Regions from separate parts of the Arthrobacter sp. 01N442 genome, predicted to be linked through region 1. Evidence: riboswitches for the same ligand, from Rfam matches in the RefSeq annotation. Region 1 holds a riboswitch; the other holds the start of a gene.
The links. Region 1 has a riboswitch for cyclic di-AMP ahead of AC1DNC_RS15280 (M23 family metallopeptidase). Riboswitches for the same ligand answer to the same signal wherever they lie in the genome.

Region 2: another riboswitch for cyclic di-AMP. It lies ahead of AC1DNC_RS12845 (NlpC/P60 family protein); the one in region 1 lies ahead of AC1DNC_RS15280 (M23 family metallopeptidase).

Annotation. Positions count from the first base shown of each region.
Region 1 is NZ_JBFTRD010000007.1:206,620-210,800, forward strand. Features, by position in the region: gene AC1DNC_RS15275 (NlpC/P60 family protein) at 1-147, opposite strand, end outside; cyclic di-AMP (ydaO/yuaA leader) riboswitch at 411-569, opposite strand; gene AC1DNC_RS15280 (M23 family metallopeptidase) at 716-1,534, opposite strand; cyclic di-AMP (ydaO/yuaA leader) riboswitch at 1,539-1,780, opposite strand; gene AC1DNC_RS15285 (iron-dependent transcriptional repressor DtxR) at 1,902-2,594, opposite strand; gene serC (phosphoserine transaminase) at 2,944-4,074, shown strand; gene AC1DNC_RS15295 (MFS transporter) at 4,095-4,181, opposite strand, start outside.
Region 2 is NZ_JBFTRD010000005.1:330,460-334,640, reverse strand. Features, by position in the region: gene AC1DNC_RS12855 (helix-turn-helix transcriptional regulator) at 1-45, opposite strand, end outside; gene AC1DNC_RS12850 (dihydrofolate reductase family protein) at 296-853, shown strand; gene AC1DNC_RS12845 (NlpC/P60 family protein) at 952-1,710, opposite strand; cyclic di-AMP (ydaO/yuaA leader) riboswitch at 1,715-1,879, opposite strand; gene AC1DNC_RS12840 (hypothetical protein) at 2,103-2,357, shown strand; gene AC1DNC_RS12835 (hypothetical protein) at 2,354-3,211, opposite strand; gene AC1DNC_RS12830 (DNA alkylation repair protein) at 3,268-3,924, opposite strand.

The sequences.
Region 1 (4,181 bases):
CAGGACCAGGCCGGAGGCAGCAGCGATAACCGCGGCCTGGCGACCCATGCCACCGGCGTTGTCGCCGACGGCCTTAGCAATGACAGCCAGCGAGTTGGTCTTGGTGACCTCCGCGCGGTGGCGTGCAATGGTTGCACGAGTAGTCATCTAGTTCTCTCTTTCGTGATCCTTGGGTCCGCGCTGCTTGCAGGCGGGACTGAGGACGCTCCGGCATCTTGGGGGTACGCCGGATCGCCCCGAAACGGGTTTCTTAGCGAAGGGTGTACTGCGAAGACGCGCCAAAAGCGGGAACTGCGTTGTGTGAACCAGTCCGGGCGCCGGCAAGGGCAACGCGGAGCATGGAGTTCAGCGGGCTCAACTGAGCCTCGCCAGCGCGAGAACGCGCAGCATTGTGGCGTGAAGACACGAAAGTAGCCTCTCCCAATGCCTACGAGGTGAGCTGTCGGATTCGGATGGGAGTCACCCGGCCGCGCTGCTTCCTGGGAAGCTTTGCGACTTAACCCCTAGGTCTTCTTGCGAAGACCAAAATTGGTTCCCCCGCCCCTGCCAGACGATGTCATGCGAACGGACCTTGAGCGGTGGCAGAGTTAGGCAATCCACTCAAGAGCGCCAACTTCGGAGAAGTTGGCGTGCTTCATACGGTACAACAGTTGGGACTCAATGTCACATTCAGATCACGGCGTGTCACAGAAATGCGAGCTGTCCCTCGGCTTGGCTAAAGCCAGCCGAGCGGGTCAACAACTTCTCCATTGACCATCACCTCGAAGTGGAGGTGGCAGCCGGTGGAGGCGCCGGTGGTCCCGCTCATCGCCACCACATCACCACGGGAGACCTGCTGGCCCACGTGGACATCGGACGACGACAAGTGGTTATACGTGGTCTCCAGGCCGTTGCCATGGTCGATCACGACCCGGTTGCCGCCCCCATAGGGATGCCAGCCGGAGAAAGTTACGGTGCCGCTCGCAGCGGCATGCACGGGGGTGCCGCACTGGGCTGCGTAATCCTGCCCGCGGTGGAATTCTCCGAGGGCTCCCGTGATGGGACTGACCCGGTAGCCGAACGGCGAGGCAGTGACCATGACGTCCAGGGGAGCCCCGAGGCTGCCCGCGGATGCCGCCCGGGTGATGCTGCCGACGGACTGGGCGCTCAGCAACTGCTTGAGCTTAATGTCCGGGTCACCCTTCGTGGTGACGGCCGTGCGGTTGAAGTTGATTTCGGCAGCCGGAGCTTTGACCTCGGGCTGCGCCGCCGCGGAAACGGATCCCGACCGGGCGGGGTCGGAGGCCATTACCGGGCCGGTGGCAGGGACTGTAACTGTCAGGACCAGACCCGTGGCAGCCAAGGCGATGCCGGCCTTCTGCCCGACGCCGCTGACGGCGGCGAAGTCTGACACCTGACGGAGCGGGCTGCGCCGGCCGCGGCGCTCATCGCGGCGCGCGTCGCGCGGGCGCTCGTCAAGGAAGACGGCGGCCGGGCGCGGCTCCGGAGCGGGACCGGTCGCACGACGGCGGCCCCTGACGGTCTGGGTGGTCAAGAAGGGTTCCTCTCTGGATAGCCTGCGAAGTTAGCTGTCGGATTCGGGTCAGAGAGATCAAAGACCCGGTCCGCCGGTGCAGGCATCCAGGCACAGGGGCATCCAAGAATGCTCCCGATTGAGTTTGCCTGCCGCTAGCGGACTTCACCCCAAGGCTGCCGAATTATGCAGCCGGTTGTGGTTCCCCCGCCTCTGCCAGAAGGTGAATCGCCTACTGATCCGCTGGCAGAGCTCGGCTTCGGATCAGATAACGCTTTAGTATCAGTGCTAGTCATCAACTATAGGGGATTAAGGCAGACGGTGATAATTCCGTGATCTCCCTTGTGGACAACTCCCCGGCTATTTCGGGGCAGGATACGACGCCAGGTTACCCGAGGGTAACGAAGACGTGCGCGGCAACCTCGGGCGGCAGTTCGAGCGCCCCTTCAATGTCCGGCACCCGAACCGAAATGTACTCGCCCACGCGCTCCAGCGACACCCTGGCGCCGGGGCGGATTCCGCCCTCGTCCAGCTGGAGCAACAGCTCCGGCTCAACCTGGATCGGCTCGGCCAAGCGGTTGACGGTGATCCGGGAGTCCGCGCCGTACCCGGCCATCGCCTCCAGCAGGTTTACCACTCCGCCGCGTTCCGGCGTCGGGAGCCCGCCCAGTTCGGCGAGTCCGGGGATCGGGTTCCCGTAGGGGGAAACGGTCGGATGGTCCAGCATTTCGAAGATGCGGCGCTCCACCCGTTCGCTCATGACATGCTCCCAGCGGCACGCTTCCTCGTGGACGTAGGCCCAATCCAGTCCGATCACGTCGGCGAGCAGCCGCTCGGCCAGGCGGTGCTTGCGCATGACTTCGATGGCACGCTTGCGGCCCGTGTCGGTCAGTTCGAGGTGCCGGTCCCCGGAAACAACCACGAGGCCGTCCCGTTCCATCCGCCCGACAGTCTGGGAGACGGTGGGGCCGGAGTGGCGGAGGCGTTCGGCAATTCGGGCGCGGAGGGCGACGATGTTCTCTTCTTCAAGTTCCAGGATGGTCCGAAGATACATCTCAGTGGTATCGATCAGATCCGTCATTCAGCTCAGCTCCTCGAGCGCCGTCCTTGCGTCATTCCCACCGTACAACGTGCGGGAAGCGCCCCGGCGAGATCCGCCGTACGTCACCGCATAGCCTAGCCTATTTTGAATTTGTCCGAATAATCTGCCTGTCTTCGGGCTGACCCGTGCGAGCTGCCGCCCGCACCTTTGGCGGGCTCCCGCAGGGCACCCGCCGGACTCCCCCACCGGCGTCTCAATGACCGGACTGTGACGGCCGCAGTTCCCGCCCGGATGGCGCCGTCGGGCAGAATAAATAGCGGGTCCCGGCCACGCCCGGCAGGGGCCCGTCCGAGCCACGCCACGCACCCAGCCGAAAATTGGAGCCACTGTGAGCGACACCAGCATCACCATCCCTGCGAACCTCCTGCCGAAGGACGGGCGGTTTGGCGCCGGCCCGTCGAAGGTCCGGCCCGAGCAGATGGCGGCCCTGTCCGCGGCGTCGGCGACGCTGCTGGGAACCTCGCACCGCCAGGCACCGGTCAAGAACCTCGTGGGGTCGGTCCGTACCGGCCTGAGTGACTTCTTCCGCGCCCCCGAAGGCTACGAGGTCATCCTCGGCGTCGGCGGTTCCACGGCGTTCTGGGACATCGCCAGCTTCGGCCTGGTGGAGAACAAGGCGCAGCACCTCTCCTTCGGCGAGTTCGGCTCCAAGTTCGCCGCGGCCACCAACAAGGCCCCGTTCCTCGCCGAGTCCTCGATCATCAAGTCCGAGCCGGGCACCCGCCCCGAGGCTCAGGCCGAGGCGGGCGTCGACGTGTACGCCTGGCCGCAGAACGAGACCTCCACCGGTGTCGCCGCACCGGTCCAGCGCGTGGCAGGGGCCGATGCAGGCTCCCTCGTCCTGGTGGACGCCACCTCCGCGGCCGGCGGCCTGGACGTGGACGTCACCGAAGCCGACGTCTACTACTTTGCTCCGCAGAAGAACTTCGCCTCCGACGGCGGCCTGTGGCTGGGGCTGTTCTCCCCGGCAGCCCTGGAGCGCGCTGCCCGGATCAAGGCCAGCGGCCGCTGGATTCCGGACTTCCTGGACCTCCAGACCGCGATCGACAACTCGCGCCTGAACCAGACCTACAACACCCCGGCGCTGGCGACCCTCGTAACGCTGGATGCGCAGGTGCAGTGGCTCAACGCCAACGGCGGCCTCGACTTCGCCGCCGCACGCACCGCCGATTCAGCCGGACGCATCTACCGCTGGGCCGAGGCCTCCGAGTACGCCACACCGTTCGTGGCCCGGGCCGAGGACCGGTCCAACGTGATCGCGACCATCGACTTCGACGAGTCAATTGACGCCTCGGCCATCGCCAAGGTCCTGCGCGCCAACGGCATCGTGGACACCGAGCCTTACCGGAAGCTGGGACGGAACCAGCTGCGGATCGCCACCTTCGTGGCGATTGATCCGGACGACGTCTCCGCACTGCTCGAGTGCATCGACTTCGTGGTGGGCGAACTCAAAAAGTAGGGCCGCCCCTCGCGAAAGCTTTAGCCGTCGACGGCGCCGTTCGGGTTTTCCGCCCGGGCGGCGCCGTCCGGCTTCCCGTCCCTAACCGCGCCGGTTGCCGCACCGCC
Region 2 (4,181 bases), on a different contig from region 1:
GCGGGTCCGGCGGATCCCCTCGGCTATCGCCCCCACGTCGCTCACTGTGCTCCCCTTCTCGTCCCTTTGTTACCGCATCCTCCGGCCAATCCCTTCCGGCAGTATGTTGCCGATCCAGCGCGAGGACTCTCCCATCATGGCCGATACGGACTCATTCGGCAAGATAATGCCGTAATTGGCTCAAAGAGCTTCCGCCGGAAGCCATAAGACCCTAATCGGCAGAAAATTGCCGAATCGGCCCCACGGTCACGCTACAGCCTCCCGCCAGGGATCCTCGCGGCGTAAGCTCTCGGCCATGCGGAAGATCATCCTGGCAATACAGGTGTCCCTCGACGGCTTCTTCGAGGGCCCCAACGGCGAGATCGACTGGCACATGGTCGACGAGGAACTCCACACCCACTTCAACGAGCAGCTCGCCACCATGGGCGCCTTCCTGGACGGCCGCGTCACCTACGAACTGATGGCCGGATTCTGGCCGACGGCGGATCAGGATCCCTCCAGCACCCCAGCCGAGGCCGAGTTCGCAAAAATTTGGCGGGACATGCCGAAGATCGTCTATTCCAGGACGCTGGAGCGGGCGGGGTGGAACACCACGGTGGCGCGCGACGTCGTCGCCGATGAGGTGCTGGCACTGAAGGCGCAACCCGGGGGAAGCCTGGCGCTCGGCGGGGCGGACCTGGCCGCTACCTTCCGCCGGCTCGGACTCATCGACGAGTACTGGATCTACGTCCACCCGGTGCTGATTGGACGCGGGAACCCGCTATTCAAGGACTCTGACGACAGGACCGCGCTGAGCCTCGCCGGCACCCGTACGTTTGGCAACGGCGTCGTCCTGGTGCGGTATACCGCCTGAGCATCGCCGGCAGGCGAAAAACGTGCGCAAAAGCCGGGGCCGGCTGCCATGAAAAGGCAGCCGGCCCCGGCCCTGGAAAGAGGTTCCTGCGCTTGTTGCTATGCGCCGGCGCGGACGAAGGTCACACCGCCGGTGGCAGTCAGCCAGGAAAGCGGGTGCTTGATGGTCTGGTTGCTGCCGTTCATGCCGCCGCTGATGACCTCGCCGCCACCGGCGTAGATGGCCACGTGGCCGGACTGGACGATCATGTCACCGGGCTGCGGGGTGCCCACAACCTTGCCGTAGTTCATGAACTGCTGGGGACCGAGGTCGCCCACGTGGATGCCGGCCGCACCGAGGGCCTTCTCCACCATGGCGGTGCAGTCCTGGGTGATGCCGATCTGGCTGTAGGCAGCAGAGAGCATCGCGGCGTTGACTCCGCCGGCTGCGGGGGCAGGCGCCACGGCCGACTTCGCCTGCACGGTGATCTGGGGAGCTGCCGGCGCAACGGCCGGGGCGGGTGCGATGGCCGGGGCCGGGGCGGCGACTGCCGGGACTGCAACAGGCTTCGGCTGTGCGACGACCGGTGCCGGCGTGGTCGTCACTGCCGGGCGGGCGAAGCTGATCTGGACCGCGGAATCGGCGGTGACGGGCGCGGAAATCTTGCTGCCGACGTCAACGGACGACGCCGGGGCGGCCTCGTTTTCGGCCGGGGCGACAGCTGCATTGGCGGCCATTCCGCTCGTGAGGACCAGGCCGGAGGCTGCGAAGACTACCGCGGCCTGACGGCCGATGATGCCTGATTTGCCCGAGAATGCTGAGCCCTGTCCGGCGGATGCGTCGGAACGATGGCGCGCAGAAGTAATGCTTGAAGTCATGGTTGTAGCCTCTCCCAATGCCTGCGAGGTGAGCTGTCGGATTCGGATGGGAGGCACCCGGCCGCGGGCCCGTCAATGCGGGCGCTGTGCGGCTTCACCCCAAGACCTGCTAAAAACGCAGATCGAAAGTGGTTTCCCCGTCTCTGCCAGATGGTTGCATTCGGATCCCGGGCCGCGGCAGAGTTAGGCAATCGGCTCGGGAGCGCCCGTATCGGATACAAACAGGCACCTATCCACGGTAACGGCCCATGGCCTGAATGTCACATTCAGATAACGGGGCCGTGTGCTCGCGCGGACAGTCCGCTGTGTCCCCTTGCGGACAAGGCCTAGGGCTCCGGCGGTCGTCCGCCATAGGATGAAGGCACCCAGCGTTCCCCGAGCGGAGGCACGAAATGAACAGCCACTGTGTCGCGATTTGCCAGCTCAGCGATGAGTCGCAGGAGGATTTTGACGTCAACACCGAGTTGCTGATTCTCGAGGAGAAGGAAATCCATGTGGCGACGTGGGACGCCGAACCGCGCGACGGCGGCTTCGATGTCCACGTCCTGAACGACCGTGTGGACACGCTCGGTTTCATGGTGGTGACCGATTGGCAGTTCCTCGACGGCAAGGCATACGCCGTCGTGGAGCGCCGGCCGCAGCGCTAGGGCAACCTGCTGAGCACCTGGTTGACGACGTCGGCGCCCTGCCTGGCGGCGGCATCGGCGTCGAGTGTCTGCGCCGCGTTGCCGTTGACGGTTTGGCGGTAGATCACGTCCACCCCGGATTTGCTGCCCCCCACGTAGATTGCGCCGACCCGCGCGCCGTCGGAGGTGAGCTGCGAGACCGCGAATGACTGCTCTCCGTCGACCTTCGCCGAGAGCCGGACAATATCCATCTGCAGCTTGCCGGGCAGCAGGGAGATTTCCCTCACGGTGTTGCATGAACCATAGGCATCGCGCCGCTGCTGGAATTCGGACCGCCCGGTTGAAGACGCGGGATGGACGGCGCTGAGGGAGCGGTAGGTTCCGGTCATCTTCATCGCGTCCTGGTCCCCGGGCGTGGACGGAATCAGGAGGCCGCTTGCCAGGCTGCCGTTGGCGGCGTTGAACATGAGGTAACTGTCGAAGAGCTCGCACTTGCCCGGCGCAGCGCCGCGTTTCGGGTCGGAGGCGTCGTGGTAATCACCCAGCGCGCCCGACGCCACGGCCCGGGGGTCATCTGCCTGGAGCTGGCCGATGCCATCGAGCTTGACTCCCCGGAGCAGCGCCTGCAGCCGTGCGTCGGTGTAGTCCCGATTCCCATCAGCCGTCGGCTTTCCGGCCGGGCCGCTGGCCGGACCGGGGGTGCCCGTCGTGGGGGTTTCCGTCGTGGGGCTGCCCGTCGTGGCGGCGCCCGTCGTGGGGGCGCCGGTTGTGCCCGGCCCCGAGCCGGGGCCGGCCGAGCACCCGGCCAACAGCGTTCCTGCAACGACGGTCCAACTGAGCTGGCGCGCCCAGCGCCGCGCCTGGAAGGTCTTCACCGCTTCAGCTTGACCCCGCCGCGGTGCCTCCCGCGAGAGCCTTAGTACCCGCTTCGCTAAAGACGCAGCTCAGGGCGGCGTTTCCGCACCTCGGCGACGACATGTGAGACCGCATCCCGGACCAGGCAGGAGTCACCGACGTGGGCCTCCGTCCCGCTCCCGGCACTGGGCGCGAAGCACTTTCTGGCATCGCGCACAAAGCGGTCCCAGTCGCCCGCGCCGGATCGAAGCTCACGGAGCGGCGCCATCAGGGCCGCGCGTCGCAACCAGTCGTCCGGGTCCTGCAGCCAGCGGCCCATCACAGCGTCCGCGCGGGCCCGGCTTTGGGGATCCAGCCCCGCCAGCAGCGGCCCGACGACGTCGATTGCCAACGGGTCGGCCAGCTCACGCAGGCGAGCGGTACGGACGAAGCCCTCGATCCGGGTCAGGTCCGAATTGTCCAACACAGCCACGCGGGATTGCAGTAGGACGACGGCGGCGAGGCGGCGTTCGAAAACCGGGACCGCCCACAACTCCGAGCTCAGCGCCGCGATCTCGTCACGGTCAAGGTCCCGGTAGCGGCGGAGCGCATCCCGGACCGTGCCGCGGACGGCACCGACGGAACAGCCGTAACTCGCCAGGTCCGGTCCATACCGGTCCCGCGCTTCTTCGGCGCGCTGCCATGAGCTCTCACGCTGCAGGCACGCATCGATGAAGTCCCCGGCCTGGCTCATGGATCCATTCTGACCCGGCTAGGGCTGCAGAGCCTAAGCGGGCCCGGACGGCGGGACACCAGCCTGTCGTGCGCCGAGGGGCACAAATCCTCTGGTGCCGTCCAACCCCGCGGCGGAACATGGGCTCAGCACATCTTTCGACGGCAGGGAGTCCAGTCGTGTGTCCAGGTGCTGCAACAACCCGAAATGCCGGTGGGCCTGTTTCACGGTCACGTCGCTGGCTCTTTGCCTGCGCTGCCGCCGCTCTGGCGGTCACC